4 regions of the Methylobacterium sp. A49B genome follow, and region 3 is predicted to be linked to each of the others. Evidence: predicted binding sites of a transcription regulator. Region 3 holds the regulator's gene; each other region holds the start of a gene.
The links. The regulator LexA, encoded in region 3, represses DNA repair genes until DNA is damaged. The targets are predictions, from matches to a motif close to TGTTCNNNNTGTGTTCNG.
Positions count from the first base shown of each region.

Region 1: ACLBX9_RS28975 (ATP-dependent helicase) is a predicted target of LexA. The motif match lies at 4,801-4,818, and genes of this name have one in related genera.
Region 2: ACLBX9_RS20095 (LexA family protein) is a predicted target of LexA. The motif match lies at 3,364-3,381, and genes of this name have one in related genera.
Region 4: recA (recombinase RecA) is a predicted target of LexA. The motif match lies at 1,849-1,866, and genes of this name have one in related genera.

Region 1 covers NZ_JBKFBO010000140.1:35,228-42,512, reverse strand. Annotated here, with positions in the region: gene ACLBX9_RS28995 (YbjN domain-containing protein) at 1-203, opposite strand, end outside; gene ACLBX9_RS28990 (accessory factor UbiK family protein) at 494-778, opposite strand; gene ACLBX9_RS28985 (hypothetical protein) at 918-1,163, opposite strand; gene ACLBX9_RS28980 (PhoH family protein) at 1,297-2,013, opposite strand; gene ACLBX9_RS28975 (ATP-dependent helicase) at 2,433-4,790, opposite strand; gene ACLBX9_RS28970 (phosphoenolpyruvate carboxylase) at 4,912-7,285, opposite strand, start outside.
Region 2 covers NZ_JBKFBO010000113.1:506-7,612, reverse strand. Annotated here, with positions in the region: partial or broken gene ACLBX9_RS20120 (hypothetical protein) at 1-664, shown strand, start outside; gene ACLBX9_RS20115 (hypothetical protein) at 936-1,277, shown strand; gene ACLBX9_RS20110 (MucR family transcriptional regulator) at 1,693-2,154, shown strand; gene ACLBX9_RS20105 (hypothetical protein) at 2,702-2,944, opposite strand; gene ACLBX9_RS20100 (hypothetical protein) at 2,977-3,231, opposite strand; gene ACLBX9_RS20095 (LexA family protein) at 3,399-3,851, shown strand; gene ACLBX9_RS20090 (Y-family DNA polymerase) at 3,848-5,176, shown strand; gene ACLBX9_RS20085 (hypothetical protein) at 5,627-5,827, opposite strand; gene ACLBX9_RS20080 (hypothetical protein) at 6,006-6,290, opposite strand; gene ACLBX9_RS20075 (hypothetical protein) at 6,541-6,789, opposite strand; gene ACLBX9_RS20070 (response regulator transcription factor) at 6,910-7,107, opposite strand, start outside.
Region 3 covers NZ_JBKFBO010000043.1:23,452-30,736, forward strand. Annotated here, with positions in the region: gene ACLBX9_RS03350 (NRAMP family divalent metal transporter) at 1-1,194, opposite strand, end outside; gene ACLBX9_RS03355 (hypothetical protein) at 1,275-1,490, shown strand; gene ACLBX9_RS03360 (hypothetical protein) at 1,529-1,999, opposite strand; gene lexA (transcriptional repressor LexA) at 2,235-2,960, shown strand; gene ACLBX9_RS03370 (ComEC/Rec2 family competence protein) at 2,954-5,236, opposite strand; gene gltX (glutamate--tRNA ligase) at 5,404-6,831, shown strand.
Region 4 covers NZ_JBKFBO010000128.1:1,602-8,886, reverse strand. Annotated here, with positions in the region: gene cckA (cell cycle histidine kinase CckA) at 1-382, shown strand, start outside; gene recA (recombinase RecA) at 696-1,757, opposite strand; gene rpsQ (30S ribosomal protein S17) at 2,388-2,651, opposite strand; gene rpmC (50S ribosomal protein L29) at 2,673-2,888, opposite strand; gene rplP (50S ribosomal protein L16) at 2,901-3,314, opposite strand; gene rpsC (30S ribosomal protein S3) at 3,326-4,072, opposite strand; gene rplV (50S ribosomal protein L22) at 4,083-4,469, opposite strand; gene rpsS (30S ribosomal protein S19) at 4,471-4,749, opposite strand; gene rplB (50S ribosomal protein L2) at 4,755-5,591, opposite strand; gene ACLBX9_RS26360 (50S ribosomal protein L23) at 5,617-5,913, opposite strand; gene rplD (50S ribosomal protein L4) at 5,910-6,530, opposite strand; gene rplC (50S ribosomal protein L3) at 6,530-7,255, opposite strand.

The DNA.
Region 1 (7,285 bases), on a different contig from region 3:
CAGGCGACGTGGAGGGCCTCCACGTCTTCGATCCAGGTGAAGGCCACATTGTAGTCGGTCCATCGGCCGGGGCTCGTAACCGACATCTCGTCGGTCTCGGCCCGATCGAAAATCCAGTCGCGCAGGGACGCAAGACGTTCGACGACGTCCAGTGGATGCTCGTTCCGGTCCGGATCGTGGAAGTCGACGTTGAGAAGCGGCATGACGATCCAAAAGGACGGCCCGGGCGATGCCAAGCCTGACGTGACGGTGACACGAATCCGGAGCGTGAGAACACTCCGAGAACTTGAACGGCCGGCAGATCGGCGCCGGTGGTGATGCGATCGACTGTCAAAGCTCCGAAGACATCGCCCCGCGGCCCTCGAATCACCCTATGCCTGACTATAGACCGGCCGTGACTCGCGACACAAAGTGCTGGCCCCGTTCAGTGAACAGGAAACCGGATCGTCGACGCCGCTTCCTGTGTAAAAGCCGTCGGCGTTGCCGAGCGGACTCAGACCACCTCGCTCAGGCCCGCGGCGCCCGCGCCGGCGCTGCCGGACTTCGCCTCCAGCGCGGCCACGCGCGCCGACAAAGCCTCGTTCTGGGCCTGCAGATTGGTCACGAGGTCGCGCAGCACGTCGAGTTCTTCCCGCGAGGCGATGTCGAGATCGCGGACGACGCGCTCAAGCTGCGCCTTGACCACGGTCTCGGCCTCGCGCCGGACGCCCTGGGCGGCGCCGGCGGCGTCCGTCATCAGCCGGGCGAGATCGTCGAACAGTCGGTTGGAGGGGGGCATCCTGGTCTCCCGGATCGGCCGGCTGCCGCGACGGCCGCCTGGCTGCACGATTCGAGGCGACGAGATAGGAATCTTCCCGGGCGCGAGCAACGCCCGAGGCGGCGAAACGGGGCCGGTCGGCCCCGTCCGCTGCCGAAGATCACATGCGGTGCATGCGGCGGTGCATCCGGTGCCGCATCATGCGGCGCTCCATCCGGCGGTGCATCATGCGCCGCTCCATGCGACGGTGCATCATCCGGTGCTCCATTGGGGTCATCCGGACCTGGGTCACCGCGTCGGGAGCGGCGACGGCACCCGGCATGGCCGGAGCCGCGGAGGCCGGCTGGACGAGGGCGGCACCGCCGAGGGAGGCCAGGACGGCGAAGGCGAAGGTCAGTTTCCTCACGAGGAGACTCCAATTCTCTGATGGCCGGGTATGAAGCCCGGTTCATCCTCCCGGATGGGAGGTGCGGAGAGTCGTCTCGTGCCAAGAGGCGGCACGGCGGGCCGGCGAGGGCCCGCCGCCAACAACTGCCGGATCAGAGATTCGTTTCCTCAAACGCCTTCACCCATTCGGCGCAGATGCCCGAGCGGACGATGTCGTTGCGGGTGAACTCCACCACCGGGATCGGCATCATCCGGCTCTTGATCAGATGCATGACGGTGCGCAGCCCCGATGTCTCGCGCAGGTCGGTCTGCGAGACGTCGCCGTTGATGATGACCTGGCAATCGTCGCCGATGCGGGTCAGGAACATCTTGATCTCGTTGACGGTGGTGTTCTGCGCCTCGTCGAGGATCACGAGGCAGTTCTTGAAGGTGCGGCCGCGCATCACCTCGAACGGGACGATCTCGATGTCGCCGGTCTTGAGGGCGATCTCGAAGGCGGCGGCGCCCATGCGCTCCTTCATGGCCTCGGTGAGCGGGGCGACCCACGGGGCGATCTTCTCCTCGAGGGTGCCGGGGAAGTAGCCGAGCGAGCGGCCCGAGGGCACGTTCGGGCGGGTGATGACGACCTTGGCGATGCGGCGCTGGCGGAGCTGGTCGGCGGCGCGGGTCCCGGCGATGAAGGTCTTGCCGGTGCCGGCGGGGCCCAGGACGATCACCTGGGGCGAGCGGGCCAGGGCGTCGAGATACTCGGCTTGGCGTTCGGTGAGCGGCTGGATGGGAGCGAGATTGCGTTCTTCGTCGAAGCGTGTGCGGTGAATGCGGGACGTGCGGTCTTCAACAAGTTCAAGTCGTGCGCGGCGTCTCTTCATGGATGTACACTCCAACGGGACTAGCCAACCTGGATCTGTCGCTGAACTGCCGTTTACCTGCTTGCTCCCGGCTCTACTCGTTTGCGGAACTCAATACCGGCCCCGGGCCGAAGGTTCCGTCCCGCGCTCGTCCGCCTGTGGAGAGCGTCACGACGTTCCGTGCGCGGCCGAATACGCGATGCAACTGGCGCACCAGCGCGATTCGCGCCCGACGATTGCGCGCCGGGTGTGACTAGGGGGTGACGGTTGGTGGAGAGGCTTCGAAAAAGCCGCGTCGCTGGCGCGGATGCATCAGGTTCGGGACGGGGAGGTCGCGGTAACGCGGCATCCGGCACGGTCACCATCCTCCCCGCCCGCAGGGGCGAAGCCGGCCGACCCTGCCGCCCTGAGACGTCCGGGCTTGGTCGGCGGGACGGGCCTCATCCGGCCTGGACGAAGCTGTCGAGGACCATCTTCCGACCGGCCTTGTCGAAGTCAACGGTCAGCTTGTTGCCGTCGACGGCCGCGACGGTTCCGGGCCCGAACTTGGTGTGGAAGACCCGCTGACCGCCCTGGAACGCGGACGGCGCGCCCGAGGATTTTGCGATCAGCTCGCCCTCGATCTGGCGGGGGCCGCCGGACCGGCCGCCGGGCGCCGACCCAAAGCCGCCACGGGTGCCCGCCTGCGCGGTGTTGGCCTGCGCCCGCTGCCAGCCCGGCGTGCCGTAGCTCGACCCGAACGGCGTGGGGTTGCGGTCGAACCGCGAGGCACCGGCGGAGAAATGGGCGGGCGCCTCAACCACGTCCACGGCCGATTCCGGCAATTCGTCGATGAACCGGGACGGGATGGTCGAGGACCAGAGGCCGTGGATGCGCCGGTTCACCGCGAAGGAGAGCTTCGCCCGCTTGCGCGCCCGGGTGAGCCCGACATGGGCCAAGCGCCGCTCCTCCTCAAGGCCGGCCCGGCCGCTCTCGTCGAGCGCCCGCTGGCTGGGGAACAGGCCGTCCTCCCAGCCGGGCAGGAACACGGTGTCGAACTCGAGCCCCTTGGCGGCGTGGAGGGTCATCAGGGAGACCCGCTCGGCCCCCTCGGTCTCCGAGGCCTCCATCACCAGGGAGACGTGCTCCAGGAAGGCCGCCATGTCGGGGAATTCCTCCATGGAGCGGACGAATTCCTTCAGGTTCTCCAGCCGGCCTGCGGCGTCGGCGGAGCGGTCCTTCTGCCACATCTCGGTGTAGCCGGACTCTTCGAGGATGATCTGCGCGACCTCGCTGTGCGGCTGGGATTCCACCAGCCGCGCCCAGCGGGAAAAGCTCTCGGTCAGCGCCCGCAGGGTGGAGCGGACCCGGGGCTTCAGCTCGTCGGTCTCGCACAGGCGCTGGGCGGCGATCCGCAGGGGCACCCGGTTGGCGCGACCGTAGCCGTGAAGCTGCTGCAGGGTGGCGTCGCCCAGCCCGCGCTTCGGCGTGTTCACGATCCGCTCGAAGGCGAGGTCGTCGCTGACGTTCACGGTGGCGCGCAGATACGCCAGCGCGTCGCGGATCTCGGCCCGCTCGTAGAAGCGCGGGCCGCCGATCACCCGGTAGGGAAGGCCGAGCTGGACGAAGCGATCCTCGATCTCGCGCATCTGCGCGGAGATCCGCACCAGCACGGCGATCTCCGACAGGGGGTGCTTCTTGGACTGGAGCGACTCGATCGACTCGGCGAGCAGCCGCGCCTCCTCCTCGGAATCCCACGCGCCCGTCACGGTGACGCGCTCGCCCGGCTCGTCGTCGGTGCGCAGGGTCTTGCCGAGCCGGCTCTCGTTCCGGGCGATCAGCCCGGAGGCGGCGGCCAGGATGTGGCCGGTGGAGCGATAGTTGCGCTCCAGCCGCACCACCACGGCGCCGGGGAAGTCGTGCTCGAAGCGCAGGATGTTGTCGACCTCGGCGCCGCGCCAGCCGTAGATCGACTGGTCGTCGTCGCCCACGCAGGCGATGTTCTTGCGATTTTGCGCCAGCAGTCTCAGCCAGAGGTACTGGGCGACGTTGGTGTCCTGGTACTCGTCCACCAGGATGTAGCGGAACCGGTCCTGGTAGTTGGCCAGGACGTCGGGGTTCTCCCGCCAGAGCTTGAGGCAGAGCAGCAGGAGATCGCCGAAATCGACGGCGTTGAGCGTCGCGAGCCGGGCTTGGTAGGCGGTGTAGAGGGTGCCGCCCTTGCCGAAGGCGAAGGACGACGCCTCGCCGGGAGGCACCTGCTCGGGGCCGAGGCCGCGGTTCTTCCAGCCGTCGATGGCGTGCGACAGGGCCCGGGCCGGCCAGCGCTTCTCGTCGACGTTCTGGTCGAGGATGACCTGCTTCATCAGCCGGAGCTGGTCGTCGGTGCCGAGGATGGTGAAGTCGGACTTCAGCCCGACCAGCTCGGCGTGGCGGCGCAGGATCTTGGTGCCGATGGCGTGGAAGGTGCCGAGCCAGGGCATGCCCTCGCCGGCGGGGCCGATCAGGCTGCCGATCCGGTGCTTCATCTCCCGGGCGGCCTTGTTGGTGAAGGTCACCGCCAGGATGTCGAAGGGCCGCGCCCGGTTGGTGGCGATCAGGTGGGCGATGCGGGTGGTCAGCACCCGGGTCTTGCCGGTGCCGGCCCCGGCCAGCACCAGAACCGGGCCCTCCGTGGTCTCGACCGCGCGGCGCTGCTCGGGGTTGAGCCCTTCGAGGTAGCCGGCGGCGTCGCGGCGGAGCGCGCCCATGGCGCGGGCGGCGATGGAGGAGGACGGGGCGCCGTCCCCGGCGGGCAGCGCGTGCGGGCGGTTCTGCATCCCGCATCCCTGGACCAAATCGCGAACGGCGTCGAGGCCGTTCGCGGCGGATGCCACCGGAGCGTGTGCGTGCGGCCGGTCTCGCGGGGGGCGATCCCGAAACGCTGGCCGCCCCGGCGCGCTACCCGAACGCGCCGACCTCGTGCTGGATCATCCCGGAGATCTCGCGCACCTGCTCGAACATCCGGCGGATCGGCTCGAACAGGTTGGCGTGCTCGGCCGCGTAGGTGCCGACATCCCGCGGGCCCGCCGGCTCGCCGAAGTTGAGGCCCAGCGTCGGGTCGGGGGTGACCGGGAAGATCTCGTCGAGGAGCTTCAGGCAGCCGTCGATATCGAGGCGCAGGAACCGCTCCAGCAGCTGCTCGCGGGAGATGCCCGCCTGCGGCCGGAAGCCCGGGATGTGCACCGCCAGGAACCAGATCCGATGGATCAGGGCGAGGCGGAGCGCGTGCAGCAGCGTCAGCCGCGCCGACATGCCCGGCAGGTCGGGGGCGGCGGCCGTCAGGGCGAGCCAGTCGCGGGTCAGCCGGCCGAACAGGCTCCGGAGCGCGGAGGCGAGGTCGAGCCGCTCCAGGGCGCCCGCGATCACCACCAGCTCGTCCCGGCGGAAATCCTTCTGCGTCCGCCGCGCCCGCTCCAGCCACACGGCCGGGTCGAGGGTGTCGATGTAGGCGCGCAGCACGTCGAGGTCGCCCACGGAGGCCGCGTGCTGGACCAGCCGGAAGGCCCGGGAGAAGCGCACCGAGTCGCGGCGCATGTCGCGGAACAGGTCGGGGCCGCGCTGGGCGGCGCGGCCGATCCCGTGGAGGGAATTCGCCAGGAAGCCGAGCTGGTGCAGGATCGCGTTGTTGGGGATCGCCCGAATCTGACGCGGATGGGTGATGCGGGCCGGCCCGCCATTGTCGCTCTGGCGCGCCACGGGGCGGGAGCCCGTGCGGTCGATCAGGCTCGGGCCGAAGGTGCCGAGCAGGGCGGCGTAGCCCGAATCGTCGACCAGCGCCTCCATGTCCTGGCGGGCCGCGGTGAAGAACTCGAGGGCGAAGTCCGGCTCGGAGTAGATCGGATCGTCCGCGGGATCCGCCTCCCGCGGGCCGTCGTTGAGGGCGTAGTCCGAGAAGCTGTCGTCCTCGGCCACGTCCAGGGCGTAGACGTGCTCGGCGATCCGGTCGACGCTGGCGCGGGCCAGCGCCTCGGTGCCGTAGAGCAGGTAGCCGTCGGTGCCCTGGAAGCTCGATTCGAGCCGCACCTTGATGCCGGCCTTGCGGGCGCGGTCGCGCGCATCCTCGGGCGCGAGGTAGGCGAGGCGGTCGCGCAAGCTGGTCGGATGGGCGCCGCGGCCGATCGATTCGCCGTGCGTGTCGAAGATCGCGAGCTCGATGTCGGCGAGGCCGTTCTGGACCAGCATCTCGGTGATGCGCAGGCGCAGCCGCTCGATCCAGAAGGTGGCGGCGAGTTGGCCGACATAGCGGCCCGAATCGGAATAGCCGAACTGCACGGTCAGCCGGCCGATGCGCTTCAGATATTGGCGCCAGTGCGGGTTGCGCAGAGCGTCGTCGAGCACCCGGATGCCCTGCTCCAGGGCGCTCGCCGTCTCGAACAGCGGTGTGATCTCCAGCTTGTCACTGATCCCGTAGTGGCGCGCCAGCCAGAGGGCGGCGAGCAGCGTGTAGCCGGTCTCGGTCTCGGCGATGAGGAAGCGCACCGGGTGGGTGCCGTCCACGTGCTTGAGGATCTGGGCGATCGTCATCATCAGCCGGGCAGCCGAGGCGCGCTCGGCGGCGAGCGCGCCGAAATCCACCGCCACCGGGCGGACGTCGTTCAGGAGCGCGTGGATCGTGGCGAGGTGCGAGCGGCGCCGCGCCGCGTCGGTGGGCTCACCCTCGAGGTCGATGACCCGGCGGACCGCGTTGTGGATCTGGCTGGCGTTCAGCCGGAAATGCGGCAGGGCGTTCGACAGGCCGTGCGTGGCGACGCCCGACCGCAGGATGGCGATCCGCCGCTGGTCGGCCGGATCCTCCGCCGCCTCCAGGGCCCGGGTCAGCCCCGCCACGAGGATGCTGGCGTCGGTCTGCGCGCGGTCGCGTTCGATGATCAGCGCCAGGGCGAACCGGTGGACCGATTCGAGCGAGGGCTGGTCGCCGAGGCGCGGCGCGACGGCGAGCTGGCGGTTCACCGCGGCCAGCGCGCCCTCGGCGAGCCCGCGGACCTCGCGGCAGGCGGCGATCTCGGGCAACTCGCGCATCACCCGGTCGAACTGCATGCGCTTCGAGATCAGCCGGTAGCGCAGGGTGTCCCACCAGCCGATGTCGGTGCGCCCGTCGGTGTCGCAGCCGACCCAGCTGGCGATGGCGAAGGGGCGGGGCGTCAGCTCGGTCCACCGGTCGGGCCAGCGGGCGCGGGCCGCGTCCAGGAGGGCGCCGTTGAAGGCGTCGAGGGCGAGCCGCCCGTTATTGGCCGCCGCGCAGGCCTGCTCGAACTCCACGTCCAGGGTGATC
Region 2 (7,107 bases), on a different contig from region 3:
GGCGATGGCAGGCTGCCTGATCTGGCGCCGGACCATGCCGCTCACCGGCCTCGGCATCGTCTTCCTGTTCAGCTTTGCCACCGCGCAGTACGGCCTGTTCCATCTCGCCGACTACCCGATCTTCCTCGGCATCGCCGCCTACCTGATCATCCAGGGCCTCGGGCTGGATCCGTTCGGCCTGCGCCCCCTCGACCTCGTGCGCTACGCCGCCGCCGTGACCCTGATGTGGGCCTCCATCGAGAAGTGGGCCTACCCGCAGTGGACCGATCCGCTGCTGGCCGCCAAGCCGCAGATGACCATGGGCGCGACGCCCGCGCTGTTCATGCAGGCCGCCGGCGTCATCGAGTTCACCCTGGCCTTCGCGTTGATCTGGACGCCCCTCGTCCGGCGCAGCGCCGCGATCATCCTGGCGGCGATCTTCGTCTCGGCGATCTTTGAGTTCGGCAAGGTCGACGCCATCGGCCATTCCGGCATCATCGTGGTCCTCCTGGCCATCGCGGCCGACGATGCAACGGCAACCGTGCGGGCCCGGCAGGCGCTGATGGCGCCGGCCTACTATGGCGGCGCGCTCGCAGCCTTCTTGGTGCTGTACTATCTCGGCCACGCCGCCCTGTTCGACGCGGCGCCCCGGTTCCACGAACTCGCCAAGCTGGCGGTGATCTGAGGCGGGCAAGCGGACTGGACCGGTGGCCTGCCGCCGTCGTCGATCCGTGTCGAAGGCGTGGTCGCAGCCTGTGACCGCCGTGAACCACGCTCAGGACGTGCGCGACGCGGGTGCATGTGCCAGGCAGGCTGCGCCAGTTCATGCCGCCCGAGATGCGGTTGGCGGTCGCGCCGGTGTCCTGGGACGAGCCCGGGCGTCATCTTCGTTCCACGGCTCCAGATCGTTAAGTGTTCAGCGTTAGCCGTCGCTCTCCAGGATTGGAGAAGGCACGATGGCCCGGCTCGGTTACCTGATGGTCGACGGTCTCGCGTTCGTACTGGCCGGCATTGGACTGACGGCAGCAGTAATGGGCCAAGCGCCAAAACTGCCGACTTCGGCCACGGTGCCGCCGGCCGCGCCGGCCGCGTTGGCCGAGCCTGTCACGACCGGCGCTCTCACGCCGAAGGGCGACGATGTGGCCGCCAGCAAGGCGGTCGCGCAGCCGGGACCGGTCGCTGGATCCGCCGATGGCGCAGCCCGGGTCTGGGTCGACCCACCACACCGCTGGACCGCCGCCGGCCGAGGGGAACCGGCGATTGATCAGGCCACCGGATTGCGCCTCCCGCGACCATAGTCCCGCCACACGATCGAGCACGGGACGAGCGCATGAGGCTGCCGCCGCGCCGAGCCCGCTTCGTCCTGGCGGCGCTCGGAATCGTCGTGCGGGCGCGGCTTGCGGATGGGGCTTGCGGACGGGGCGGTGCTGTCGCCCGAGAGCCCGTTCGAGGCCGTCCTGAACGTCGTCCGTGCGGATGGCTGAGCTACAGCGGCGCCGCTGCCATTCGTGCGGTTCCGATATTCAGCTGTAGCATGGCTCCTCGGATCCCATTCCTATCAGCATTCGTATTGTTCTCGACAGCACTTCCAAGCTGTAAAATCGGACGGCTCAAATCTGTGCGGCCGATTGACAGCATTGCGTGTTTTCAACTTGCCGGCGGAGTTCGACCGGCACATGTCGACCCTGAGGGCGCACATCAGGAACGCACAGCATGTCAGAAGAAAACGCTGAGCTCGGCTCCAACGTCACCGCATTGACTGGCGACATCGTCGCTGCCTACGTCTCAAACAATGCCGTTCCGGTAGCGGAACTGCCGAACCTGATCCGGAGCGTGCACGGAGCCGTAGCAGGCTTGGCTTCCGGCAGCTCAGCCAACCCAGCTTCGGCAGAACTGATCGAACGGCCTTCCGCCGCCGAAATCCGCAGGTCGATTCAGCCAAACGGGATCGTCAGCTTCCTCGACGGTCGATCCTACAAGACGCTCAAGCGGCACCTCACGGCTCACGGGCTTGAGCCCCAGGCCTACCGCGCGCGCTTCGCTCTTCCGGCGGATTACCCGATGGTGGCCCCCCGCTACGCCGCCCAACGCTCGGCGCTGGCCAAGGCGATCGGTCTCGGCCGCCCCGGTGCAATGGCCCATGCTGAGGCGAAGGGTCGTCGCAAGGCCGCCTGATCGCACTGACGCGGCGGAAAAGCAGCTCCTGCGCCCACGGGACGCCGCGCCCACGAAGCAGCGGGGTCTTCGCGTTTCGGGGCGCATCGGCATCGCGCTCATCGCCGGCCGCGCCGGAGGCGGCCGGGTCGCGGATCGGCGGCGGCCGCCGAGCTGACGGAACTCCGTGCCCGCCAGCGCGCAGACTGATTCGCGATAGCGCAGCGACAGATCCCTTCAGCCCCACCGGCACCGGTGCGCCGGGTATTTTCGTTGAAGCTGAAAGGTCGCTCGATCTGTCATCGAGCCGGGGTTTCCTGTTTTCGTGGCGCTGGTACGGTCGCAGCCGTGTCTCCCCCTTCGACTCTTCAGAGACGCACCAGCCTTCCGCCCGCCCGGTTCGCCGCGGCGGGCTTTTTCGTGCGTCGACCTGCTAGGTGTTTGATCCCGGCGCGGCCGCGGCGATCGCCGCCGATCGGATCGGATCGGATCGCCTTCGGTCCGATGGCCGGCGACCGCCTCGCCGCGGGCCGGGCGGGCCGGTCTGGGAGTTCGTGGCGCGGGGACGTCAGAACGGCCACGCCTCGTCCTTCGGCTCCGGCATCCCTCCCTCGCCGGGTGCCACGAGCTCCACGATCTCATCGAGCGGCTGCGTCACCCGGATCGTTCGACCCGCCGCCGTGATGAAGGTCTCGTTGCGCATCAGGTCGGTGTCGCTCAGCGCCTGGACGCTCGTGACACGGAGCAGGTGCCGACAGCCATCGCCGTCTTGGACCTGCAGGAAGTTCCCGACCCGTCGAACGGCCGACATGTCGCTCTCCCAATCCTTCTGCATGCCGGGCTTCAGCCGCCCTGCAGGCTCTCGGCGAAATCGTCTGGGATCTCGCCCCACTGCCCGAGGATCGTGACGCCCTCCAGCTCGCCGGTCTCGTCGTCGGCCACCACCTTCAGCGCGGCCGCGCCGGGCATCCGCTTGGCCAAGTTCTCGGCCTTCTTCAACGCACCGCTCTCTGTCTGAGCGGGCTCCTGGCGAGCCGGCCGCAGCCTCTTGCGATGGAGCTCGAAGGGCTGCACCACGAACGCCGTCTTCATCGCCATCTTCGCCTCACTTCTGCAAAAGGCGGCGTAAGCTGACGCCACGATTCGCCTTCTACCCCACTGTCCACACCCGTCCACGGCGCATTTTGGTTCGATGACCTCGCCGATTGAACCACCGGGCCGCCTGATGTTTGTTCTTCGTCTGTTCTAGCACGGCGGGACCACGGGTGCACCTCAACCGGATCGACGAACTGCTGGTCCAAAGCGCTGACGCCGTCCGCATCCCACTGATCGGACAGGCGCTGTGCGCCGGCTTCCCCTCGCCCGCGGACGACTTCGTCGAGGATGCGCTGGAGCTGCCGCGCTGGCTCGTGCCGAACCCGCCCGCCACCTTCCTGTGGCGGATCAGTGGATCGTCCATGGAGGGCGCCGGCATCTACGACCGCGATCTCGCCTGCGTCGACCGCAGCCTGAAGGCCGGTCACGGCAGCATCGTCGTGGCCGCGATCGACGGCCAGATGAGCTGCAAGCGCCTCGTCATCGAGGGCAACGTCGCCCGGCTCGCCTTCTGCAATCCCGAGATGCCCGCCTTCGCGATCGAGGAACTCGGCGAGGGCGTGCTCTGGGGCGTGGTGCGCTTCTCGATCCGCTGGCATGCGGCCCGCGGGCAGCTCTCGTGAGCACCCCCGACGCGCGCCTGCGTGACCGGATCGGCGGCGGCCGCGCCGTGGCGCTGATCGACGGCAACAGCTTCTACTGCGCGTGCGAGCGCGTGTTCGATCCCAGGCTCGCCGCGGTGCCGGTGATCGTGCTCTCCAACAACGACGGCTGCGCCATCGCCCGCACGGCCGAGGCGAAGGCGCTCGGCATCAGGATGGGCGACCCGTATTTCAAGATCCGCGACCTGTGCCGGGCCCGGGGCGTGCGGGTGTTGTCGTCGAACTACACGCTCTACGGCGACATGTCGGGGCGCACCAACGCGGTCTACCGTCGGTTCAGCCCGCAGGTGGAGATCTACTCCATCGACGAGAGCTTCCTGAACCTCGCCGACGTGGCGCCGGCCTTGCGCGTCGAACTCGCCCGGGACCTGCGGGCCACCGTCCGGACCTGGACGGGCATTCCCACCTGCGTGGGCATCGGGCCGACCAAGACGCTGGCCAAGCTCGCCAACCACATCGCCAAGTCCGTGCCGGCGCTCGACGGCGTGTGCGACCTGACCGACCCGGTGGCCTACGCGCACTGGCTGTGCCGGATCGACGTCGCGGCAGTGTGGGGCATCGGCCGCGCCTCGCTCGCCAAGCTGGAGGCCATGGGCGTCGAGAGCGTGGCGGACCTGCGCGACCTGGACCCGCGGGCGGTGCGCAAGGGCCTGACCGTCGTGGGCGAGCGCATCATCCACGAACTGCGCGGGCTGGCCTGTCTGCCATTGGAGATGGTGCCGGCCCGGCGGAAGGGCTGCGCGGTGACGCGCTCGTTCTCCAGCCGGATCGAGGACCGCGCGACCCTTGAGGAGGCGGTATCGGCCCACGCGACGCGGCTCGGCGAGAAGCTGCGGCGCGAGGGGCTCGGCACCAACCATGTGTCCGTCTTCTATCACACGAGCGAGCACGACCACGGTGCCCCGATGCGCTCCGTGTCCACCACGGTCACCTTGCCGGAGCACACGTCGGACACGCTGGCGCTGATCAAGGCGGCGCGGCACGGAGTGGCGAAGACGTGGCGCGAGCCGGGCGAGCGGCCCTGGCGGTACGCGAAGGCCGGCCTCGTCACCAACGACCTCGTGCCGCTGTCGCACAGCCCGCGGGCGCTGATCGGCGCGCTGGACCGGGCGCGGTCGGGGCCGCTGATGGCGGCGATGGATGCGTGCAACGCGCGCTGGGGTCGCGGCGCAGTCGTGCCGGCGCGGGCGGGCTTGGTCAGCCGGCGCGACTGGAACACCAAGTTCGAGATGCGCACGCCGCGCTACACGACCCAGGTCAGCGAGCTGCCGGTCGCCCATGCGTGACGGTCGCCGCTCACGTCTCGGCGTTCCCGCGGATGCCGCGCGTGGCAAGCCATTCGCGCCCGGCCGGCGTGAGGCGCCCCGCGTGCCGACCGGTTTGCCCGCGGGTCGCGCGTTCCCCGACGTCCCTGAACTCGCGCAGCGCCGGCATCGCGGTTGGATCGGCGTCGTGGCGCAGGCCGCCGGGGCTGGCGGCGACGGCTGGCAGCGCTGCAAGGTGGCGACCGCGGGCTGGCGCCGGCGGTTCGGCGGGCGCGCCGACGGCTCTTGCGGCGGACCGGGCGAGTCCATCATCCCGTACTCGATCGCGAGCGCGAGCAACGCGCCATCCATCAGCGTTTCGCCAGCGACGCGCCGAGCGGAAAATCGTCGCTCCAGGGTTCGACGCTGGGGCCGCGGGCCCGGAGCGCGTCGGCGGCCTCCGCGCCAGGACCGGCAATCTCGCTCCGGTCGCTACTGCGCCGCGATGAGCATCCAATTGCGGGCCCGGGCCAGACGATCATCGTCCGGCAACAGCGGCATGTCGGCGATGACGCGCTCCACGATATGGCGCGTGGTCGCCTCGTCGAGGCCGAGGCCCTCCGCGAAGCCGTAGAGCTGCCTCATCAGGCGGGCGACGACGACCTCGTGCTCGTGGTCGGGCTCCTCGCTCAACGCTTCGTCACCCTCCGCCGCCGCTCCAGCGGCAAAGCCTTGTCGAGGAGGCCGCAGATCCTCTGGATGATCGGCTCGGCCGGCGTGCCGGAGGTCGTTTCGCACGCGCGCGCGACCGCCGCTCGGATGGGCTTCAGCGTCTCGACAGGATCCGTCGGAGGCGCAGGCTCTGACGCCATCACCGCCACCTCTCCTCCTTGCAGGCGAGAAGGTAGGACACATGCATGCAGCGCGATTGCGCCGCCTGCGATCTCGCGTCCGCCATGCAGGCCTCCACGCCCATGGAGAGCAGTCCACGATCCAGGTCTCTTTCGGAGGCGCACGTGAAGATCGGCTCGAAGCCCTCGAAGCGGCTGACCTGCCAGAAGATGGCGACGATCGAGAGCAGGCAGAATGCTGCGACCAGGATCTTGCTGTCGTAGAACCAATGCCGGCCCGCGGCTGTGGCCACCGCCTCGCTCACCCCGTCACCGGATGGGCCGGCAGGATTGTGGTCCGGACCATGGTGCGCCTCCCCGCCACCTTGTCTTCAGCGCCTCGGCCGCGCCCGCGTTCGTCCGGACCCTCTCGACGCGGTCGAGGGTCCAGGCCTTCGCGAGCGGGTAGGCCTCGCTTGCCTAAGTCGATGCCCTGGGTCGAGGCGATCACCATCCACGAGAGCTACTGCAAGCCAGAGGCAGCGTCGAGCAGCCCGTGACGACGCAGGACCGTCCTCAATCCGGGTGTACGTCCTTCAATTCGAACAGCATCGTCCCAGGCCTCAGATCGGCCGAACCTTCTCCCGCCAAGATGACCAGCGGCCAATGCGACGTGTCGTTCGGACGACCCGAGTGGCGGCGCGTATGCTTCGCCCACGCCGTCGCTTCGCGAATGGCAACGTCCAGATCGCGAGCTTCGAAGTGGAAGCGCTTGAACGAGGTCTGGCCACTCAGTTGGCCCAACGTGAAATCGTAAAGCGGCATGGACCTGTTCCAATGGAAGATGCGCATTGCAAGCCAGAGGCTTCGCCTTGTCGCCGGGCGCTGAAGCCTGGATTGAAGCCTGGATCGAAGCGCCTGGATGGCTGACCGACGCGGCGCGCTTCAATGCCGAAGCCGATACGTGTCGCGCCTGGCCTCTGTGTCGATGACGGGAGGCAGGCTGAGCTGTCGGGCCAGCGAGACCAGATCCTTGAGGCGGCCCGTCTGGGTCTTGCGGCGCAGGTTGAGCCGGTGGGTCTCGACGGTGCGCACGCTCAGCGCCAGCCGCCGGGCGACCTCCTTGTTGCTGAAGCCGGAGCT
Region 3 (7,285 bases):
CGTGATCCCCGACACGGCGTAGACGACCCACCTGTAGGCCCCGGCCACGCGCTGCCCCTCCGGCAGGACGCGCGTGGCCAGCAGGATCAGCAGGCCGAGCGCCAGGGGCAGGAGCAGGGCGTTCATGACCTCGACCGCGATGTTGAGCGCCACGAGGTTCGGCACGAGCTGCACGGCCACCGCCCCCGCGGCGACCGCCAGCGCGAAGGCGCCGTAGAAGGCCGGCGCCTCCCGGGGCGACTGCCCGAGGGAGTGCGGCCGGCCGGTCACGTCGCCGAAGCCCCAGGCCAGCGCCAGGGCCACGACGTTCAAAGCCACGAAGGCCGCCGCGATGATGCCGACCCCGAACACCACCTGCCCGAGCCAGGGCCCGAGGGCCGGGGTGAAGGCGCCCGCGAGGTCGCCCACGGTCTCCAGTCCCTTCGCGCTGCCCTGACCGGACTTGCCGATCGTGGCGGCGGCCGCGATCAGGATCGCGCCCATCACGCATTGCGAGATCACCGCGCCCACCAGGGTGTCGAGCCGCGAGCGGCGCGCATGGTCCCAGCCGAGGCCTTTGTCGACGATGGCCGACTGCTGGTAGAAGATCATCCACGGCATGATCACCGCGCCGATATTGGCGGCGATCAGCACCCGGTATTGCCCGTCACCCAGCGGGATGTGCCCGAAGGAGGCGACGATCTCCGGCACGTCCGGCCGCGCCGCGATCGCCAGCCCGACGAAGACCAGCTCGAACAGGCCGACCGCGATCGCCACCACCTCGACGCGCCGGTAGCTGCCGGTGAAGACCAGCCCGAGGAGCAGGGTCGCCGGCAGCCCGAGACTCACGAGCCGCGGAACCCCGAACAGGTCGCCGATCCCGGCGATCCCGGAGAACTCAGTCACGATGGCGCCGATTCCCGCGACCACGAGGCCGCCGTAGGAGATCCAGGCCCAGACCGGTCCGTAATGCGTCCGGATCAGCTCGCCATGGCCGCGGCCCGTGGCGGTCCCGAGCCGGACCGTCAGCTCCTGGACGACGTAGAGGATCGGCACCAGCAGGATCTGCAGGAGCAGCAGCGAGTAGCCCCAGCGCGCGCCGCTCTGGGCCGCCGTGATCAGGCTGCCGACATCCGTATCGGCGAGCATCACGACCAGTCCCGGGCCCGCGGCCTTGAGGAACGCGGACAGGCGGGGCAGGGAAGCGCTGGGCACGGCTCGGGAACAGTCCCGGGCGGCGGCAGTTCCGGCGGACGCCTGCGGCGTTTTCCCGGGAGCCCGCGGGAGGAATTGAGATGGCGGAGAGCACGGATCGGGGTTCCGGCTGGAGCCTTCAGGCGAGCGCCGTGCCCGACGGGGTGCGCCTGGAACTCGCCCTGTCCGATCTCGGCGGCGCGCCGGTCACCGCCGCCATCACCCTGGACCGGGCGGAGGCCCGCGCCTTCGCCCGCGCGCTGCTGGCGGCGGCTGGGGACGCGACCGAGCGCACCTTCCCCAAGCCGGGGACCTGAGCCGGGGACCTGACGGGTGCGGGCGCCGGGCCCGCGGTTCAGCGCAGGATCAGGCCCGGATTGCGGCCCGGAAGCCGCGGAACCACCGTGCCGCGCTTCTCGATCGGCGCGTCGCACGCGTAGGCGAACTCTGTCTTCAGCGGATCGAACACGGTCTCGCCGGTGATCCGGCAATCCTCGCGCACGGTCTCGTCGAGATAGGCCCGGGCCGCGGTCCGGAAGCGCTTCACCCGCGTCGCCTCGGGCTCGGGATCGATCCGGACCTCGCTTAGGTTGCAGCCGGCATATTCCCGCAGGGCGTTCGAGACGATCAGCATCCGGCGCACTTGCCGGTTGTCGTAGACCTCGTAGGGCTCCTTGCAGCCGATCGTCACCACCTGCGGCGTCAGCGCGACGTAGTTCCGGGAGATGTAGGAGAACCCGGTCGTGCAGCCGGCGAGCGCCAGGCCGAGGGTCACCACGCCGAGGGTCACCACGCCGAGGGGCAGCAGAGCTGCGGGTCGTCGCATCCTCGTCATCCCAGCCCGATCCACGCCGCGCCCCGGGCTTATCCCCGGACGGCCGGCTGGACGCATTGAAACGGCTCCGCTTGCGCCGTCAATGCGTTTCTCCCCGGCAGGAACCGCCGCGCACGCAAGCGTGGCCATATCTCTCTTGCGGAACACTTGCGGAACGTTTAACGTGTTCGTGATTTGTTTCTGTGGCCGCCACGAGGCGGTCCCTCAAGCCGCGAGGCCCCCGTCGATGCTCACGCGCAAGCAGCTGGACCTCCTGCGCTTCATCCAGAACCGCATGCAGGAATGCGGCGTCCCGCCGTCCTTCGACGAGATGAAGGACGCCCTCGACCTGAAGTCGAAGTCGGGCATCCACCGGCTGATCACGGCCCTCGAGGAGCGCGGCTTCCTCCGGCGCCTGCCGAATCGGGCGCGCGCCATCGAGGTGATCCGCATCCCCGAGAGCCTGACGCAGGCGGCCGCGGCCCAGGCGCCCGCCGAGCCCCGCCGGTTCACCCCGAGCGTGGTGGAGGGTGGCAAGTCCAAGCAGCCGCCGCTGCCCGCCAATGCCCGCATGATCGACGAGGCCGGACGGGCGGTGTCGATCCCCGTCATGGGCCGGATCGCGGCCGGCACGCCGGTCTCGGCGATCCAGAACCAGAGCCATGCCATCACCCTGTCGCCGGACTTCCTGGCCGGCGGCGAGCACTACGCCCTGGAGGTGCGCGGTGATTCGATGGTCGAGGCCGGCATCCTCGACGGCGACCTCGTGGTGATCCGCAAGCAGGACACCGCCAACACGGGCGACATCATCGTGGCCCTGATCGACGACGAGGAGGCGACGCTCAAGCGCCTGCGCCGCCGCGGCTCCTCGATCGCCCTGGAGGCCGCCAACCCGGCCTACGAGACCCGCGTCCTCGGGCCCGACCGGGTCCAGATCCAGGGCCGCCTCGTGAGTCTCGTCCGCCGCTACTGAAGCGGTTCGGCGGGCGCGTCGCCGGGCGCGTCCCCGCCGCTTGATCCGTCGGCCTCAGCCGGGGCCGCAGGCTCCTCCATGGCGCGACTGCTGTCGACTGCGGCGGTCATCGGCGGTGCCGGCTTCGTGTCCCGGTGCGGTCGCCACGGCAGGCCGCGATCACCGGTCCGGGCGTAGCGCGCGGTGAACCCGCCGGGTTCGGCCCGGAGCGCCACGGCTCCGTGATCCGCCAGGACATGCCGGTCGATCACGAGGGGCCCCGTGCAGGTCGGGGGCGCCGCGAGGCCGGTGATCAGCACCGCGGCCCGGGCGCAATCCTCCGGGAAGGCGCGGCGATCCCGGACCAGCGCGACCGCCCGCCCATCCGGCAGGCGCGCGGTGCATCCGAGCCGGTCGCAGCGCCCGCTTCCGGACGGCGTGACCAGCGCGCCGGGGCGCCGCCCGTCGCCGTCCGCCTTCAGCCACTGTTCCAGCACGAAGCCGGAGGGGCTGCCCAGGGCGGCGAGGCGGCCGTCCGGCCCCCGCACCGCCGCGCCGCCGCCCTGCCGGTCGACGTAGACGTCGTAGCGGTCCGGCAGCGCGGTGAGCCAGAGCCCCAGCAGGAGGGGCGGCCCGGCGAGCCAGCGCAGGCGCGAGACCGGGAGCGTCGCCAGCAGCAGGCTTGCGGTCAGCAGGGTCAGCGCTGCGGTTCCGAAGGCCGGCAGCACGAGGGTGGCGCGCTCGAACCCGGCGATCCACTCGGAAATCGCCAGCATGCCCCCCACCGCCTGACCCATCAGCCACCAGACCGGCCGGTCGAGGGCGAAGGGATAGGCCAGGATCCCGAGGACCGCGGCGGGCATCACCACCAGGGAGACGAGGGGCAGCGTCAGGGCGTTGCCGACGAGCCCGAAGGGCTGCACGGTCTGGAAGTGGTAGGTGGCGAAGGGCGCGGTGGCGACCTGCGCCACCAGGGTCGTGGCCAGGGTCCCGGTGACCGCCGAGAGGCCGCTGCCCACGAGGCGCCCCACCCGACCCACCCCGGGGCGCACGAACAGCCGGCCGTCGATCAGGCGCGCGCAGGCGATCAGCCCGGCCACCGCGCCGAATGACATCTGGAAGCTCGGGCCGAGCAGGCCCTCCGGCTCGCGGGCGAGCGCGATCAGCGCGGCCAGCGCGAGGTTGCGCATCGACAGGGCCGGCCGGTCCGCCAGGATCGCGCCCAGCATGATCAGGGTCATGATCAGCGAGCGCTCGGCGGCGATGTCCCACCCCGAGAAGGCGCAGTAGGCGGTCACGCCCACCATGGCGAAGCCGGCCGCGATCTTCTTGATCGGCCAGACCAGGGCGCAGTACGGCACCAGGGCGAGGGCCGCCCGGACCAGCCAAAACACCACGCCGGCGGCCAGCACCATGTGGAGCCCGGAGATCGACACCACGTGGTAGATGCCGGCGGCGCGCAGCGCGTCGTTGGTCGCCGGCCCGATCAGCCCGCGCTTGCCCGTCACCAGGGCCGCCGCGACCGCCCCCGCCTGCCCGCCCTCGGCCTCCGCGATCCGGCGGGTCAACGCGTTGCGGGCCGCGTCCAGCGTCGCGGCGAGCCGCAGGCGCAGGGGCGGCGGCTCCGCGGGCGCGCGGACCGTGACCGCTCCGACCAGCGAGCCCACGGCGCCGAGACCCTGGAAATACGCGTCCCGGGCAAAGTCGTAGCCGCCGGGCCGGGCGGCCTCCGGCGGCGGCAGCAGCCGGGCGGTTGCGGCGATGACGTCCCCGGGTCGCGGGATCGGCGTCCTGCGGAACGACACCCGGACATGGACCGGCCGCGCCTCCGGCGCGAGCCCGGCGAAGCTCTCCACGCGGATCACCAGCCGGGCGCCGACCTCGCGCTCGTCCAGCGCCTCGACCATCCCGACGAGGGGGCCGATGGTGGTCCGGGTGAGGATCGGGGCGGCCACCTGGGTGACCCGCCACGTGGCCGCCGCGAAGCCGAGGAACCCGGCCGCCGCCGCGAGGGCCAGCGCCAGGGCCACGGGCCGCGCGCCCAGGAACGGCACCGGCACCAGGGCCAGAGCCGCCCCCACCAGCGGCGCGGCCAAGATCGGCGTCCCGTCGGCCGCCGCGAAGTAGACCAGGATCCCCGCGCCGAAGGCCACCGCCAGCCAGGGGAACAGGCGCCGCTGCTCGGCTTCCCGGCCGAGCCCCTCCGCCACCCAGCGGCGGACCGCCGGAGGGGCGAGCGCGCGCGGGCCGGCGAGCGCAAGGGCACCCCCCGCCTGCCTCGCGCCGATCCGCCGCATTGCCGCCGCCCCGATCCGCGCGACCTGTCGTCGTCGGCCGGCGATTCTCCGGCCGATTCTTAACCCATCCGCCGACCCGTGCTACAGGCGGCACTTCGTGCTACGGGCGCCCTGTCGAGCCCCTCGCCGCTCCATCCCCGCGCCCCGCCCCCGAACATACCGGACCGATGTCCTCAGCCGTCGTCACGCGCTTCGCCCCCTCGCCCACCGGCTACCTCCACATCGGCGGGGCCCGCACGGCCCTGTTCAACTGGCTCTACGCCCGCCACACGGGCGGCCGGATGCTGCTGCGCATCGAGGACACCGACCGGGAGCGCTCCACGAAGGGCGCGATCGACGCGATCCTCGACGGGCTCACCTGGCTCGGCCTCGACTGGGACGGCGACGTGGTGTTCCAGTTCGCCCGCGCCGAGCGCCACCGGGCGGTGGCCGAGGCGCTGCTGGCTGCCGGCCGCGCCTATCATTGTTACGCCACCGCCGAGGAACTCGCGCAGATGCGCGAGACCGCCCGTGCCGAGGGCCGCCCGCCCCGCTACGACGGCCGCTGGCGCGACCGCGACCCGTCCGAGGCCCCCGCCGGCGCCAAGCCGGTCATCCGCCTGCGCGCGCCGACCGAGGGCGAGACCGTGGTCGAGGACGCCGTCCAGGGCCGGGTGACCTGGGCCAACAAGGACCTCGACGACCTCGTGCTGCTGCGCTCGGACGGCACGCCGACCTACATGCTCGCCGTCGTGGTGGACGACCACGACATGGGCGTCACGCAGATCATCCGCGGCGACGACCACCTCACCAATGCCGCCCGCCAGACCCAGATCTTCTCGTCGCTGGGCTGGGACGTGCCGAAGATGGCCCATATCCCGCTGATCCACGGGGCCGACGGGGCGAAGCTCTCGAAGCGGCACGGGGCGCTCGGCGTCGAGGCCTATCGCGACCTCGGCTACCTGCCGGCGGCGCTCCGGAACTACCTCGTGCGGCTCGGCTGGAGCCACGGCGACCAGGAGGTGTTCTCCACCGACGAGATGATCGCGGCCTTCGATCTCGGTGCGGTGGGGCGCTCGGCCGCGCGGTTCGACTTCGCCAAGCTCGCCAACCTCAACGGCCTGTACATCCGCGGCAGCGCCGATGCCGACCTCGTGGCGGCGATCGAGACGATCCTGTCCCAGGTCGGGCCCGAGCGCGGCCTGTCGGCGCCGCTCCCGGCCGATCTCAAGGCCAAGCTCATCCAGGCCATGCCGGGCCTGAAGGAGCGGGCCAAGACCCTGATCGAGCTCATCGACAGCGCCTATTACCTCTACGCCCAGCGTCCCCTGGCGCTGGACGACAAGGCCCGCGCCCTGCTCTCCGACGAGGGCCGCGCCCGCCTCGCCGGCGTGCGCCCGGCGCTGGAGGCGCTGACCGACTGGAGCGCGGCCTCCACCGAAGGCGCCGTGCGCCAATACGCGGAGGCGGCGGGCTGTAAGCTCGGGCAGGTCGCCCAGCCCCTGCGGGCGGCGCTCACCGGCCGCACCACCTCCCCGCCGCTGTTCGACGTGATGGCGGTGCTCGGCCGGGACGAGACCCTCGCGCGCCTCGGCGATCAGGTGCCGCAGGGCTGAGGGTGACCGCTCGCGCACGGAGCGCCCTCTCCCCCGCACGCGCCGACCGGATTCAAACACCTCGGCTTGGCGCCAACACTCTGAAAGAAGCGCGCTTTCCCCTCCCCCTTGCGGGGAGGGGTCAGGGGTGGGGGTGGTTCAGGATCGAGCCGTGAGGTGCCTTCTGCACCACCCCCACCTCCAACTCCTCCCCGCAAGGGGGAGGAGAGTGCGCTCCGGCCAGAGAGGTGTGAATACCGTCGCTCCGCGCGCGGAGAAGAGGTGCGGTGCCACGGCCGCCCTGGAGCAGCGCCGCCACCCGGGCTGGGAACTGCGGGCTGCGGCCCGGATTTCGCTTGGTGGACTTCGCTTGACGAATCCGCTTGGCGTCGGGGTTCGGATGTCACCGACCCCGTTGCTGCTGCAGTGCCGTTTGGGTAACGCATGCCAGTGAGCACCCGCAGCATAGCGCGGG
Region 4 (7,285 bases), on a different contig from region 3:
GGCCGACCATACGGGGCAGGGCACCATCCTGCTCGTGGAGGACGAAGATCCGGTGCGCGCGGTCAACAGCCGGGCGCTCTCGGCCCGCGGCTACACGGTGCTGGAGGCCGCCTCGGGCCTTGAGGCCCTGGCCATCGTCCGCGAGGGCCTGCAGCCCATCGACCTCGTGGTCTCCGACGTCGTCATGCCCGAGATGGACGGCCCGACCCTGCTCCGAGAGGTGCGCAAGCACCAGCCCGACCTGAAGGTGATCTTCGTCTCCGGCTACGCCGAGGACGCCTTCCGCAAGAACCTGCCGGAGGGCGAGACCTTCAACTTCCTGCCCAAGCCCTTCAGCCTGAAGCAGCTCGTGGAGACCGTGAAGAAGACGATGGTGGATTGAGGCGGGGCCGCGCGCCAGCGCCCGGGCTCTCCCGGGCGGCATGCCCGGGTTCTCGCCGTGTCCGTTCCATGGCGAGCGCCGGCGTCTTTGCGAGCGGAGCGAAGCGATCCGGCCGCACAACGACGGCCAGCCTCGCGCCGCCCTGGGTTCACCTTCGCTGCGCTCGTGATGACGGCGCACAGCACGCGCGCAGCCGCGACGCGGCCGTGTCCTACCCCGGAACGGGAAGCGGCCCCGGAGAGACTCCGAGGCCGCCAAAACTCAAGCGTCGATCAATGCGCCGCGCGCCCTCTCAGGCCCGCGGCGGCGCGTCTTACGCCTCGCCCTCGTCGAGGTCGTCCGCCGTCGGGGCGGCGTTCTCCAGGATCTTCTCGGCGACCAGACCGGAATTCTGCCGGATCGAGCCCTCGATCTCCGCGGCGATCTTCGGGTTGTCGCGCAGGAAGCCCTTCGAGTTCTCGCGGCCCTGGCCGAGGCGCTGGCTGTTATACGAGAACCAGGCGCCGGACTTCTCGACGATCCCGGCCTTCACGCCGAGGTCGATCAGCTCGCCGACCTTCGACACGCCCTCGCCGAACATGATGTCGAATTCGACCTGCTTGAAGGGCGGCGCGACCTTGTTCTTCACCACCTTGACGCGAACCTGATTGCCGATCGCCTCGTCCCGGTCCTTGAGGGTCGAGATACGGCGGATATCCAGGCGCACCGAGGCGTAGAACTTCAGGGCGTTGCCGCCCGTGGTCGTCTCGGGGCTGCCGTACATGACACCGATCTTCATCCGGATCTGGTTGATGAAGATGACCATGCAGTTCGAGCGCGAGATCGAGCCGGTCAGCTTGCGCAGGGCCTGACTCATCAGGCGGGCCTGGAGACCGGGCTGGCTCTCGCCCATCTCGCCCTCGATCTCGGCCCGCGGTGTCAGCGCGGCCACCGAGTCGACCACCAGCACGTCGATGGCGCCGGAGCGCACCAGCGTGTCGGTGATTTCGAGGGCCTGCTCGCCCGTGTCAGGCTGGGAGATCAGCAGGTCATCGAGATTGACGCCGAGCTTGCGGGCATAGACCGGGTCGAGGGCGTGCTCGGCATCCACGAAGGCGCAGACGCCGCCCTTCTTCTGGGCCTCCGCAATGGTGTGCAGCGCCAGCGTCGTCTTGCCGGACGATTCGGGGCCGTAGATCTCGATGACGCGGCCGCGCGGCAGGCCACCGACGCCGAGCGCGATGTCGAGACCCAGAGAGCCGGTCGAGACAGTCTCGACCTCCTGCACCTTGTCGGACTTCCCGAGCCGCATGATCGAGCCCTTGCCGAAGGCGCGCTCGATCTGAGACAGGGCGGCGTCAATGGCCTTGGACTTGTCCTTGTCCACCGGGGGCATGTCGACCACTTTCAATGCGGGCTGGGCCATCTGGCGGGCTCCTTATGAAGGGGTTGGACGCAGTTCACAACGCGCGTCGCCACGGCCTCTATGTACCTGTTTTGTTCTCTATCGGCAAGGGCTGTAGGGCTGCTCGGCCGCCGGCTGGCCGCGAAATTCTGCGTGCGTCTCGGATAAAGCAGCGACGACAGCAACCCGTCCGGAGGCTCAGCCGGGGAGGGCGCGATTCGCGGGCGCACGGTACGCGACACGAGATCGGACAGCCTCAGATCGGCGATCCAAGCCACGCACTCATACTGAGGAGCGGCGAGGGGCCGCGCAGGCCTCGAAGACGCCCTCCAGATCGCCCCGAGATCCCTAGAGCTTTCGACGGCCGCCCTCGCACGCGGGCATCTCGGGATGAGGTCGAGGACGGGATCACCCGATCACGCACCGCAGCGTACGATCCTGGACCGTGCCGCAGGCCCTCGTCCGGACCCCACCGGCCGCAGGCACCGAAAACGACGACGCCCGGCACGAATCCGGCTCTTGCGAGTCGAATTGCGTCCGGGCGTTCGTCGTTCCGCTCAGACGGCGCCCCCGGGATGGACGCCGCTTCAGGCACCATCCCGCTGCGCCGCCGGGTCGGGATCAGGCGGCTTCGCCAGCCTCGGCCTGGGCAACCTCGCCCTCGACCAGCTTCCAGGTCTTGGTCTTCGAGTACGGCCGGCACTCCTCGATGAACACCGTCTGCCCGACCTTGGCGACATTCGCCTCGTCGTGCGCGTGGTAGTTCTTGGAGCGGCGGACGGTCTTCTTCATCACCGGGTGCGTGAAGCGGCGCTCCACCTTCACCACGATGGTCTTCTCACCCTTGTCGCTGACGACGGTGCCCTGCAGGATGCGCTTCGGCATGGTTGTCTCCTAAAACCCGCCTCAGCCCTTGGCCTGCTGCAGCGTCTTGGCACGCTGCAGAGTCCGGACACGGGCGATGTCGCGACGGACCTCGCGGACGCGGGCGACGTTCTCGAGCTGGCCGGTGGCCCCCTGGAAGCGCAGGTTGAACTGCTCCTTCTTGAGGTTGATCAACTCGTCATTCAGCTGATCCGGCGACAGCGCCTTCAGATCAGACACTCGTTGGGTCGACTTCACGATATCCTCCGTTCAGTCGGCGATGCGCTGGACGACCCGCGTGCGGATCGGGAGCTTCGCGGCGCCGAGGCGGAGCGCCTCCTTGGCGATGTTGTCGGCAACGCCGTCGACCTCGAACATGATCCGGCCGGGATGGACCCGGGCCGCCCAGTAATCCGGGGCGCCCTTACCGGAGCCCATGCGGACCTCGGTCGGCTTCGACGAAACCGGCACGTCCGGGAACACCCGGATCCAGACGCGGCCCTGGCGCTTCATCTCGCGGGTGATCGCGCGGCGGGCCGCCTCGATCTGGCGGGCGGTGACGCGCTCAGGCTCCACCGCCTTCAGGCCGAACTGGCCGAAGTTCAGCTCGAAGCCGCCCTTGGCCGCACCGTGGATGCGGCCCTTGAACTGCTTGCGGAAGCGGGTCTTTTTCGGTTGCAGCATGGCGTCCTACCTTATGCGTGCTCGCGCTCGCGGCGTCCGCGCTCGCGGCCGCCCTCGCCATCGCGCTCACGGCGTCCGCCGGAACGGCCGCCCTCTTCCTGGGCCTTCTTGTCCTGGGCCATCGGGTCGTGCTCAAGGATCTCGCCCTTGAACACCCACACCTTGATGCCGCAGGTGCCATAGGTCGTGAACGCCGTCGCGGTGCCGTAGTCGACGTCGGCGCGCAGCGTGTGCAGCGGGACGCGCCCCTCGCGGTACCATTCCTGCCGGGCGATCTCGGCGCCGCCGAGGCGGCCCGAGCAGTTGATCCGGATGCCCTCGGCGCCCAGACGCATGGCCGACTGCACGGCCCGCTTCATGGCGCGCCGGAAGGCGACGCGGCGCTCGAGCTGCTGGGCGATCGAGTCGGCCACCAGGGTGGCGTCGATCTCGGGCTTGCGCACCTCGACGATGTTGATGGTCACGTCGGCCTTGGTCATCGTGCCGACGAGCTTGCGCAGCTTCTCGATGTCCGCGCCCTTCTTGCCGATCACCACGCCCGGACGGCCCGAGTGGATGGTGACGCGGCACTTCCGGTGCGGGCGCTCGATGACGATCTTGGAGACCGCCGCCTGCTTGAGCTGCTTCATGAGGGCGGCGCGGATCGCGACGTCCTCGTGCATGAGCTTCGCGTAGTCGCCCTTGTTGGCGAACCAGCGGGAATCCCAGGTCCGGTTGATGCCGAGCCGGAGACCGATCGGGTTGACTTTCTGACCCATCAGATCCTCCTCAAGCCGCTTCGGCTTGGCGGACTTCGCGAACCACGATGGTGAGGTTCGAGAAGGGCTTCAGGATGCGCGCGCCGCGGCCGCGGGCGCGGGCGTGGAAACGCTTGAGAACCAGCGCCTTGCCCACGAAGGCCTGGGAGACGACGAGGTCGTCGACGTCCAGGTCGTGGTTGTTCTCGGCGTTGGCGATGGCGCTCTCGAGGCACTTCTTGACCTCGGTGGAGATCCGCTTGCGCGAGAACTGCAGCTCGGCGAGCGCCGTGTCGACCTTCTTGCCGCGGATCATCTGCGCCACGAGGTTGAGCTTCTGCGGGCTGACGCGCAGCATGCGCGCGACGGCCTTGGCCTCGTTCTCGGGGAGCGCGCGGGGGGTGGCTTGCTTGCCCATCTCAGCGCCTCTTCGCCTTCTTGTCGGCCGCGTGGCCGGGGAAGGTGCGGGTCGGCGAGAACTCGCCGAACTTGTGCCCGACCATCTCCTCGGTGACGTAGACCGGGATGTGCTTCTGCCCGTTGTGCACACCGAAGGTGAGCCCGACGAACTGCGGGAGGATCGTGGAGCGGCGGCTCCAGATCTTGATGACCTCGGAGCGCGAGGAGCCCCGCGCCGCCTCGGCCTTCTTGAAGAGGTAGCCGTCGACGAACGGCCCCTTCCAGAGAGAGCGTGCCATAGCGATTACTTCTTGCGGTTGTGGCGGCTGGACAGGATGAACACGTCGGTCCGCTTGTTGGACCGGGTCTTCTTCCCCTTGGTGGGCACGCCCCAGGGCGTGACCGGGTTGCGGCCGCCCGAGGTGCGACCCTCGCCGCCGCCGTGCGGATGGTCGACCGGGTTCATCGCCACGCCGCGGTTGTGCGGGCGCTTGCCGAGCCAACGGTTGCGCCCGGCCTTGCCGAGCGAGATGTTCATGTGGTCCGGGTTCGAGACCGCGCCGACGCTGGCGAAGCACTGGCCGTGGACCAGGCGCTGCTCGCCCGAGTTGAGGCGCAGCGTCACGTAGCCCTGGTCGCGGCCGACGATCTGCGCGTAGTTGCCGGCCGAGCGGGCGATCGCGCCGCCCTTGCCGATCTTCAGCTCGACATTGTGGACGATCGTGCCCACCGGCATCGAGCCGACCGGAGCGGCGTTGCCCGGCTTGATGTCGACGCTCTCGCCGGCCACCACCTTGTCGCCCGGCTGCAGGCGCTGGGGGGCCAGGATGTAGCTCTGCTTCCCGTCGGGGAAGTTGATCAGCGCGATGAACGCCGTGCGGTTCGGATCGTACTCGATCCGCTCCACCGTGGCGGCGACGCCGAGCTGCTCGCGACGCTTGAAGTCGACGTTGCGCAGCACGCGCTTGTGGCCGCCGCCGCGGAAGCGGACGGTGATGCGGCCGAGGTTGTTCCGGCCGCCGGAGGACGACTTGCCCTCCGTCAGCGCCTTCACCGGCTTGCCCTTGTAGAGCTCACGGCGGTCGACGAGCACGAGCTGGCGCAGGCTCGGCGTGACCGGTTTGAATGTCTTCAAGGCCATCGGCTTGGATCCCTAAATCCCGTCCTCAGAGCCCGGTCGTGACGTCGATCGAGTGGCCCTCGGCCAGGGTCACGATCGCCTTCTTCACGTCGGAGCGCTGTCCGCGGAGACCGCGGAAAATCTTCTTCTTACCCTTGGTGACAAGGGTGTTCACGGCCGTGACCTTCACGTCGAACAGCTTCTCGACGGCCTCCTTGATCTGAGGCTTGGTCGCCTTGGGGGCGACGCGGAAGACGACCTTGTTCTGTTCGGTCAGGTTCGTCGCCTTCTCGGTGATCACCGGGGAGACGACGATGTCGTAGTGGCGCGGATCGGCACTCATTTGAAACGCTCCTCCAGCGCGTCGACGGCAGCCTTCGTCAGGACGAGCGTGTCGCGGCGCAGGATGTCGTAGACGTTGATGCCCTGCACGGGCAGCACGTCGATCTGCGGGATGGCGCGGGCGGCCCGGCCGAAATTCACGTCGACCTCGGCACCGCCGATGATCAGCGCGTTCGAGAGGCCCATCTTGCCGAAGCGCTCGACGAGACCCTTGGTCTTGTGATCCTCGATCTTGATGTCGTCGACGACGATCAGGGTCGAGGCCTTGGCCTTGGCCGACAGGGCGTGGCGCAGGGCCAGCGCACGGACCTTCTTGGGCAGGTCGTGGCTGTGGTCGCGCGGCACGGGGCCGAAGGCGCGTCCGCCGCCGCGGAACTGCGGCGCCGAGGCCGCGCCGTGGCGGGCGTTACCGGTGCCCTTCTGCTTGTAGAGCTTCTTGCGGGTCCGGTTCACGTCCGAGCGGTTCTGCACGGCATGGGTGCCGGCGCGGCGCTTGGCGAGTTGCCAGCGGACCATGCGCTGCAGCAGGTCAGCGCGGGGCTCCAGGCCGAAGATCTCTTCGTTCAGTTCGACAGAGCCGGCACCGGCGCCGTCGAGGGTTCTCACATCGAGCTTCATCACGCGGTCTCCTCAGCCGCAGGGGCCTCGGTCGCCGGAGCGGAGGCGCCGTTCTCGCGGAACTTGCCCGGCAGCGGAACATCGGCGGGGAGCTTGCGCTTCACCGCGTCGCGGATCTGGATCCAGCCGCCGGCAACGCCCGGCACCGCGCCCTCGACCAGGATCAGGCCGCGCTCGGGATCGGTGCGCACGACGCGCAGGTTCTGAGTGGTGACCCGCTCGACGCCGAGGTGACCCGGCATCTTCTTGTTCTTGAAGGTCTTGCCCGGGTCCTGACGGCCGCCGGTCGAACCGATCGAACGGTGCGAGATCGACACGCCGTGCGTGGCGCGCAGGCCGCCGAAGTTCCAGCGCTTGATGCCGCCGGCGAAACCCTTACCGGTCGTGGTGCCGGTGACATCCACGAACTGGCCGGGGATGAAGTGATCCGCGGTGATCTCGGCGCCGACCGGGATCAGCGCGTCCTCGGACACGCGGAACTCGGCGAGCTTCTTCTTCGGCTCGACCTTGGCGACCGCGAAGCGGCCCCGCTCGGCGGCCGAGACGTTCTTGACCTTGGCCTTGCCGACGCCGACCTGCAGCGCGACGTAGCCGTTCTTCTCGACGGTGCGGTGGGCCACCACCTGGCACTGATCGATCTTGAGCACCGTGACGGGGACATGCTCCCCCGCGTCCGTAAAGACGCGGGTCATGCCGACCTTCTGTGCGATGACGCCTGAGCGCATAGGTTCTCTCCCTCGCGCGATGAAACGGTA